Regions from separate parts of the Lentilactobacillus hilgardii genome, predicted to be linked through region 1. Evidence: riboswitches for the same ligand, from Rfam matches in the RefSeq annotation. Region 1 holds a riboswitch; the other holds the start of a gene.
What was found. A riboswitch is a leader RNA that binds a small molecule or an ion and turns the genes downstream of it on or off. The one in region 1 is predicted to bind lysine.
Positions count from the first base shown of each region.

Region 1 (4,884 bases):
TGTTCATAGGAAACACCATATTTATAAAGGATCTGAAGAATTTTAAGCGTAAAGCCGACTTCCTTGTTCAACAGATACCGGTGTAGATAAAGAGCAGCAAAGCGGTTTGAACCGGTAATTCCTGTTACGGGACGTTTAATTGAGAGGTCCTTTTCAGGCACAATCAATGTGCCGGGAAGTTCAGGGTTATTTGTATTTTTAACGTTGATCGGGACTTGTCCTTGAATGGCGGGAATAATGGCTTCGTCGTTGAAAACGGAAAAGCCGGCATAGGATAACTCACGCATTTCACGGAACGTCATTTTAGAAATCGGGATTGGATTTTTAACGATTTTGGGATTTGCGGCATAAATAGCATCAACATCAGTAAAGTTTTCGTACAGGGAAGCGTGAAGGCCACGCGCGAGGATTGACCCTGTGATATCGGAGCCACCACGCGCAAACGTCACGATATTGCCATCTTTGGTAAAACCAAAGAAACCGGGGAAAACCAACTTTTCATCACCGTATTTCAATTGGTCTAAATTAGCGTAGGTTTCTTCAAGGATTGAGGCACCGTTTGGATTGTCTGTTAGTAAAATACCGGCTTCCGAAGGGTCGACAAAGCGGGCCTTTGTGCCAAGTTTATTAAGACATGCCGCGAATAATTCCGCGTTGAGTCGCTCACCGTGTGCCTTAAAAGCAGCCATGAGGTAATCGTCATTCGGATAAGCCTTATTAGGCAAAGCAATCAGTTTTGAGTGGATATCTTCCAAAATGTTTTGATCAACACCAAAACCATTTCCGATTTCCTGGTAACGCGCAAAAATAGCGGAAGCATAATCATTCTTCTTTTCAGCTAACGTTGCATTGGCATATTTGATTAGAAGATCTGTGACTTTGATGTCACCGGTGAATCTTTTTCCCGGTGCTGATGTGACGACGACCCTTCGTTGCGGATCATCTTGGATAATTTGAATCACTTTTTGGAACTGCGCCGCATCTGCCAGCGAACTTCCACCAAACTTAACAACTTTCATCTCAATCGTCCACTCCCTGTTTTCCCATAAATTAAAAATTTAGTTAAAAATCGTTAAGTCGAATTTTAGCACATTTTGAAAACTAGTAAAGTCTCGTGAAAAAATTAATAGTAACAAATAGATATGGAGACTGGTCATTTTGAAACGTTATGCTGAGCTGTGACGCGTTAAGATCATCATGTGACGGAAAGATGTTAATTTCAAAAAAATAATATTGGAAAGTGATTGATGAGTAATTTTTTCTGAAAAATGACGAGAAAAGTGTATAATGTTTATTGTAATTAGTTCATTAGTTGCTTAAATTTATCATTTTGTTTATCTTTACGACTTTCATTGCTGTGTTAGAAATTGATTTGTGCAAATTTGCATTAAAAGGTTGACGGATGATGAGAAGCATTATAAACTGATTAGTAAATAATCATTAGAGGTTGCAACCAACAAGAGTAATTAGTGGAGTTCCTGCTTGAACTTTGAAGCTAATGAAAGGGGCGGTTGCCGAAGCACCAAGGGAAGCAGACCTTGGCGCGCTGGGACTTAGCTTAAGAGGCTATGGACTGTCGCAGCGAAAATCGTCAGCTGCGGGGCGCTAACGACGACAAAATTGATAAAGAATATTAGAGCACTTAAAATTCTGAATCTCTTTGTTTAGTTAGCCGCTGAACAAAGAGATTTTTTTGTACCCTTTTTGAAGATGAGTTGGAGGAAATTTAAATGAGTAGTGATATCAGTCAAATTCAGATTAATCAAGCCGGACATTTGGAAATCGGTGGTGCAGATGCACTTGATCTTGTCAAAAAATACAAAACCCCACTGGTTGTCTATGATGTATCGGCCATCAGAAATCAAATCCATCATTTTCAAAAGGTGTTTGAAGACAATCATGTGGATTATGCGGTTAGTTACGCAAGCAAAGCATTTGCCTGCATTGCGATGTTCCAACTGGTCAATCAGGAAAATGTCCATATCGACGTTGTTTCAGGAGGCGAATTATATACCGCTATTAAAGCGGGCTTTCCAATGGATCATGTCAGCTTTCATGGTAATAACAAGTCCGTTGAAGAATTGGAAATGGCTGTTGATCACCAAATCGGGGTTATTATCTTGGATAATTTCCATGAAATTGCTTTGCTAAAGCAGATTTTGAAAGATAAAGATGCCCACATTAATGTGATGTTGCGAGTAACGCCAGGCGTCTCTGCCCACACTCATGAATATGATCAAACCGGTCAGACAGATAGCAAATTCGGTTTTGATCTGCAAAGTGGTCAGGCTCGTAAGGCCTTGGATGAAGTATTGGCTGACCAACGGATGACAATGCTCGGCATTCACGCCCATATTGGTTCACAGATTTTTGAAGTAAAGGGATTTGAACTGGCTGCCACAAAGTTGATTGATACAGTCGGTCAGTGGCACAAGGAAATCGGGTATGTGGCAAAAGTCGTTAATGTCGGCGGTGGGTTTGGTATCCGCTATACCGAAGAAGATGATCCGATTGCACCGGAAATGTTTGTTGATGCGATTGTTAAAGCAATTAAGAAGCGAGCCGGGGAGTTGGCACTTCCAATGCCGGCTGTCTGGATTGAACCGGGCCGGTCAATTGCAGGTCCTGCAGGCTACAATCTTTATACTGTCGGCAGTCGAAAGGACGTTCCGGGCATTCGCTCGTATGTCACGGTTGACGGTGGCATGGGCGATAATATTCGACCAGCCCTTTATCAAGCTGAATATGATGCAGTTTTGGCTAATGATCCCAAGGCACCGGCTAAAGAGACGGTACGGGTAGCCGGCAAGTATTGTGAGTCCGGTGATATTTTAATTCAAAAGCAGGCGTTGCCTCAGACCAAGCCGGGAGATGTTTTGGCAATGCTGGCTACCGGTGCATATGGATATGCGATGGCTTCCAATTATAATCGAAATCCAAGACCAGCCGTTATTTTTGTTGAAAATGGTCAAGATAATTTGGCGATTCGTCGAGAAACGTTTGAAGATCTGATTCGACTTGATCAACCACTTGAATAAGGTAAGTGTGCGGAACAAAGCGGTTAGCGTTCGGAGTGTAAGACGTTCATTTCGGAAATCCCGGTTTTGGATTTTTGAAATGAATCTCTTACATGCAGAACGTTGCTTTGAGAAGCAGTCCTAAGCCAAGTGTGCGGAACAAAGCGGTTATCACCCAGAGCGTAAGGCGTCAAATTGGGGAATCCCGCATTTGGATTTTTCAATTTGATCCCTTACGTGGCGTGGTGATGCTTTGAGAAGCAGTCCTAATTCAGACAACTATATAAAAATCATAAAACTACTACTTATAAGGGAGACTTTATTGCAATGGAACAACTAAGTGCACGGGAAATTATTGAGTATATCGGAAATGCCGAGAAGAAGACGCCGGTGAAAGTTTATGTTAAGGGTGCTCTTCGAAAAGTTGAGATTCCCAAATCAATAGAAGCGTTTGTTGAGAAACACACTGCCGTTTTGTTTGGCGATTGGAAGGACGTTGAGCCTTTCCTGAAGGCAAATAAAGATCAGATTAAAGACACGAAAATCGAATCCGATGCAACAAATTCCGCCGTTCCATTGCTGGATGCCAAAAATGTCAATGCCCGTATTGAGCCGGGGGCTGTCATTCGAGAGCACGTCACAATTGGCGATAATGCTGTCATTATGATGGGCGCTATTATCAATATCGGGGCCGAAATCGGGGCAGACAGCATGATTGATATGGGCGTCGTGATGGGTGGCCGTGCAATTGTTGGTAAGCATTCACATATTGGTGCCGGTGCGGTACTGGCCGGTGTGATCGAACCGGCTTCTGCCCAACCGGTTCAAATAGATGACAATGTTCTGATCGGCGCCAATGCAGTTGTCATTGAAGGCGTTCACGTTGGTGAAGGTGCCGTTGTGGCAGCCGGCGCGGTTGTGACTGAAGATGTAGCACCATATACGATGGTTGCCGGTATGCCGGCGAAGAAAATCAAGGATGTCGATTCCAAGACTAAGTCCAAGACAGAGTTGGAAGACGATTTAAGAAAGCTGTGATTTAATGGCCCAATTAACAACGGAAAACTTAATTGATATTCGCAGGCACCTGCACGCGCATCCTGAATTGGCTATGCATGAGTTCGAGACTCATCAATATCTGTTAGCTGTCATTAAGGGGGTTAACCAGCAATATCTTGAAATCCGAGAGGTTCCTGACCTACCAACCGCATTACTTGTGTATATTCACGGAAGTGATCCCAAGCGGACGATTGGTTATCGAACCGATATCGATGCGTTGCCCGTGACTGAAAAAACAGGGTTACCATTTGCTTCTAAAACACCCGGTGTGATGCATGCATGTGGCCATGATATCCACATGACGGTTGCGTTGGGCGTTCTCAGCTGGTTCAGTGAGCATCAGCCAAAAGATAATATGGTGTTCTTCTTTCAACCGGCAGAAGAAAGTCAGAATGGCGGTAAAGTTGCCTATGAACAGGGCGTTTTTGCCGGCAAATGGAGACCGGATGAATTTTACGGACTGCATGATAATCCCAACTTACCCGCGGGAGCAATTGGCTGCCGCATGGGCACGCTATTTGCGGGAACAACGGAAGTCAATGTTGATTTGATTGGAAAAAGCGGGCATGCGGCTTATCCACAGGATGCCAACGACATGGTGGTTGCGGCGGCTCAATTTATTAACCAGGTTCAAACAATTGTTTCCCGAAGCGTTAACCCGATTGAGGGCGGTGTAATTACATTTGGGAAGTTGGATGCCGGGACCATTCGAAATGTGATTGCCGGGCAAGCCCGAATTGAAGGAACTATTCGTGGTCTCACCCAGAAAATGATTGAACACATTGTTGACCGACTCAAACAGGTCGCC
Region 1 covers NZ_CP047121.1:2,562,889-2,567,772, reverse strand. The annotation lists gene GQR93_RS12195 (aspartate kinase) at 1-1,019, opposite strand, end outside; lysine riboswitch at 1,434-1,616, shown strand; gene lysA (diaminopimelate decarboxylase) at 1,731-3,038, shown strand; gene dapD (2,3,4,5-tetrahydropyridine-2,6-dicarboxylate N-acetyltransferase) at 3,345-4,055, shown strand; gene GQR93_RS12180 (N-acetyldiaminopimelate deacetylase) at 4,060-4,884, shown strand, end outside.

Region 2 (4,884 bases), 270 kb from region 1:
AGATCTTCCTCTTCGTGAGATGGGGAAATATCAACCTTTTCAAGTGGGATGATTTTCGTATGCTTTTTCAGTTTATAGCCAAAATACAAAACCAGTACCAGTGGCACACTAATATACGTCACTAAAATTTGTGTCCAATCAAAATGCATAAATGCACTTGGATTTTGTCCCACAATAACCAAAATACATAAAATCAAACAAAGAATTGGGCCGAACGGGAACAATTTGGCATGGTACTTCAATTCCTTCAAATCGTGCCCCTGCTTAACAAAAGCCCTTCTAAATCGATAATGCGAAATAGCAATTCCAAACCAGGCAATAAATCCGGTCAATCCGGACGCGGCTACCAGCCACATGTAAATCTTTGGTCCGGCAATACTTGAAATAAATGTCAGAAGCGATACAACCGTTGTTGCAATCAAAGCATAGTAAGGGATGCCGTTTGCAGCAGTCTTACCAAATCGCTTAGGCGCATAGCCACTATTTGAAAGAGAGTACAACATTCGTGTTGACGCATACATTCCCGAATTGGCTGAAGAAATAACCGAGGTTAAAATAACAGCATTCATAATACTTGCTGCCGCGGCTAAACCGGCTCGTTGAAAGACTAACGTAAACGGACTAATGGCGATATCTGTCGTACTGGATCCCAACAGTGAGTGACTCGTATACGGAATAATTGCCGCAATCACGAAAATAGTCAATATATAGAATAAAATAATTCGCCAAAAGACTTCATTAATCGCCTTTGGAACACTGTGTTGCGGATCTTGAGATTCACCGGCTGTAATACCGACCAGCTCCGTTCCTTGAAATGAAAATCCAGCGACGACGAAGACACTCAAAATAGCAGGAAACCCACCAACAAAGGGAGCTTGTTTGATAGAAAAATTTCTTAACCCAATGAAATGGCCACCCATAATGCCAAAAATTGTTAAACAACCAACACCCAAGAAAATAATGATGGTCACAACTTTAATCAGGGACATCCAAAATTCCGTTTCACCAAACGCCCTAACCGACATTGCATTAATCGATAAAATAATGACTAACGCAATTGCACTCCAAATCCATTGAGGAATATTAGGAAGCCAAAATGCCATTACCAGTGCAGCCGTGCTGATATCAACGGCAACGGTAATCGCCCAGTTAAACCAATAATTCCACCCCATCGCAAACCCCAAAGCAGGATCTACATACTTAGCTGAATAGGCAGCAAACGATCCGGAAATCGGCATGTTGGTTGCCATTTCACCTAAGCTGGTCATTAAGAAATAAACCATCATCCCCATAAAGAAGTACGCTGTTAACGCCCCCAAAGGACCCGCTTGAGAAATGGCAGACCCACTGGCAACAAATAATCCGGTACCAATACAGCCACCAAGGGCAATCATTGACACATGACGCGCCTTAAGGCCCCTTTTAACCTGGCCATTGCCGTCGTTTCCATTTTCATCCATTATCTAAAACCTCATCTCTAAATTTTTGATCCGAATCAGACTACAAAAAAAGTCCCTTTCAAAAATATATTGAAAGAGACGGTAAGTGTTTTTCAACATCTTGATAGCTCCCCGTGGCGGTCAAACCACGACAGTCCTTAATTTGTTAAATTAAGTCCCAACAGACAGTCAGAAAAGTAACTGTCCATTTCGGCACTCATCCCTTTTTACTTCAGTCCCAACTTCTTTTCAAGTTCCTGAAATATACTCTTAATGAATGCGCCTCTACTCGAATACATTGATTTGTCTGATTATTTACTTTTTAACACTAAGAATTGTAACTCAATTCACGACATATGACAACAAACGTGGTTTCGTCATGTCAGCTTCAACTCATAAATCACCTTTTGACGGCCAACAATCGGATCACGCATCTCCGTTACAAATGCAAACTTTAGACGCTTTAAAAGGGCCGTCGAACGCTTGTTATCAACAAATACCTCCGCAACAATCGACTCAACCAAAGGATGTCCCCGAAGATTAGCTATGAGTCCGGTAATTGCTTCGCTCATATAACCCTGTCGCCAACAGGTCGGTGTGAGGAAATAACTCATTTCCAAATGATGATCATCCGGACGGCCGCCTTTACCGATTCGTTTAAATAATAAAATTGCACCAATTAATTGAGATCCCTTAAAAATGCCGTACGATCCAGGTGCTCGCAGCTGCCGCTTTAAGGCACTTTGAATCATCTGGGGGTTATTGATCAAGTTAAAGCCCGCACCGCTTTCAACTTCCGGCTGGGACGTTAAATCAGCATATTGGGGATAATCATCCAGGCCAAGATGCCGAATAACCAGCCGCTGTGTATAAATCGTCAATTTTAAAACCTCTCAAAACTGTTCTCCGTTAAGTATCAGCAACGGCCCTAATGAAAAACAAATCACATAGAATCAACTTAAACCTTTGTATTCACGACAAAGCGGAATCGGGCAACCTGTGGGGCAAATTTAACATAAAACATTTCTGAAATTAACAGCCAGCTATATGCAACTAACGCGGCTCCCAGTGTATCCGTGGGATAATGCGCATTCAGATAAACCCTGGAAAACATCACTAGAATAAGTGCAATACCCATCAGAATTCGTAAAATACAACGTATCGATGCATACTTAATCAACGGGATCACAGAAATCCACAAAACAGCCATAATCAGGAAAAAGCCAAGTACATGGCCGCTGGGATAACTGTACCCATTGTCTACGCCAAGATGAAGCGGCGGCCGATGGCGCTTAACAAGGTGCTTCACCACAAAACCAATGATATCCCCACCGCCAAGCGTAAAGATTGCCCATAACGCTGGAACTTTATATTTGAATCCCCACAAGAAAAAGGCAATGACAAACACCCACAATATATCCATCTTTGGACTTGCCAAAAATGATATCAGCAAATATATTTTTTCTAAAAGCTCACTTGGCGCTTTTCCTTGGATTGCAGTAGTAAAAATTGAATCCAAAAATTGCAAATAGTCGAAATTAAATGCCACCGAAATTGATAATAACAGGGTAATAATGATACTAACCAGCAGCTTAAAAGCCCGGTTCACATCCCTATCGATCATCATGTAACCTTCGTTCCCAAACATCTTCAACAATCCTCTCTACGAAATAAATCTCAGTTTTGAGTATATCACATTCATTAACGCCTTTTTTTATTCAAATTAAATTTTCCAATCTCTTAAAGTCTGATAAAATAATCAAAAAAATAGACCGATCAGTTTCTTTAATAAACGATACAAGAAAGTAATCAGTCTACTCTTTATTCAATCGTAACGTCCCCACCTTCGGAAGACAGATGATATGAAACAGCTTTCTTCTTATCCATGTTCCACGAATGATTGGATTGACCAAACAATTCAACGTCTCCGCCTTCAGCACTCACAGCGACTCGCGATTGTTGCCGGTTAAGAACCTGACCGTCTATATCACCACCCGCCGACTTTGCAGATAACCGCTTCAAAATTCGATTATTTCTGAATGAAAAATCACCGCCCTGAACATTTATAGAAACGTCCTTGAACTGATTATTTGAAATCGAAATATCGCCACCGGCTGAGGATAGATAGCTGTGGTTGTCAACAAAGCGACAGTTCTGATAATCGATATCACCGCCCAATGTGTCCTGAGAGACAGACGGTGCACTGACTCTGGTAAGCGTTGAATCACCACCTGATCCTTTTAAGTTCAAGTCTGACGCAACTTTGACATCCTGCATGTCAAGATCGGCCTGCCCTGACAATTGAAAATCTTTAAGTGATAAATCCCTTACGAAAAGCTCATCATTATTTCGACCACTAATACGTGTCAGTTTTGCTTTTCGCGGAAGTGTAATTATTGTACGCCCCTGATCATCATCTTCGGAATCAATGTTAATCCCAACTCGCCAAATATGATGCCGGTTAGGCGAATCAACCGTTAAAATATCGCCATTTTTTTGAACCTTCGTTCCGGTTGTATACGACACTTGCGTTTTGGAAACATCACCACTTCTGATTTCAATGGTATTATCAGCTGTAAATTCAATTTGTTTAACATTAGTGCCAAAGGTCTTTTGATAAGTCTTCGAGTTGTTCTTTTGACTCTCAACTTTAAAACCGCTGTCCCAATATACCGTTTGAAGGCCTGAATGGCCCAAAGCAACCACGGCGAGAATCAATCCAACAATCATCGTAACCAACCCAATAATGACCGGTTTTTTCATTTTTGTTGTCCCCTTCCGTGTTTTTCTGCTCGATTTTTTTTGACAATCTTGCTATACATCCACTTCGAGAAAACCGTGATGCCATGAATGACACCGTCTACCAGTCCTCGAAAAGCCGGTATCAGCATAATAATCGCGCCTGCAGCAATTAATCCAACGCCAAGGTAGAAAATACCAACCCAAAAGTTGTTGCTGACAACACCTAATCCGGTTACCAGAGAAACCAGGCCGCCAAAAATAACGCCAAAGCCAACACCGAAGATAGCCGCTAATATACCGACGGCAACCGCAATTGCGGCGATAAATAAACCAACCGCCCCAAACGCTAGCGGGATGGTAATCGGTGTCGACAAAACTGCCAGCACAATCAGCCAAATTGTTTTAACATCATCTTTGGGTTTATTAGCACGACTTCCTGATTGAGAAGCTGTATTCAAATTTTTAATGGAATAATCCGCCAATACCTTACGTGCCAACTGCCGTGGAGTGCCTAGTTCTCTGACACAGTCAGTATATGTGACAAACTGGCCATCTTGTAAGTACTCTGTATAGAAATCCAGCACATCGCTTTGTTCTTGAGCTCCCAGCTGCGTTAGCATTGCTTTTAATTCTTCAATATAATCATTCATGCCCCGCTTCATCTCCTAACATTTTATCAATCCCGGTTTTAAAGTCCCGCCAT
Region 2 covers NZ_CP047121.1:2,289,448-2,294,331, forward strand. The annotation lists gene GQR93_RS10955 (amino acid permease) at 1-1,460, opposite strand, end outside; lysine riboswitch at 1,557-1,735, opposite strand; gene GQR93_RS10960 (GNAT family N-acetyltransferase) at 1,817-2,320, opposite strand; gene GQR93_RS10965 (phosphatase PAP2 family protein) at 2,398-3,087, opposite strand; gene GQR93_RS10970 (DUF4097 family beta strand repeat-containing protein) at 3,261-4,202, opposite strand; gene GQR93_RS10975 (DUF1700 domain-containing protein) at 4,199-4,831, opposite strand; gene GQR93_RS10980 (PadR family transcriptional regulator) at 4,824-4,884, opposite strand, start outside.
Region 2: another riboswitch for lysine. It lies ahead of GQR93_RS10955 (amino acid permease); the one in region 1 lies ahead of lysA (diaminopimelate decarboxylase).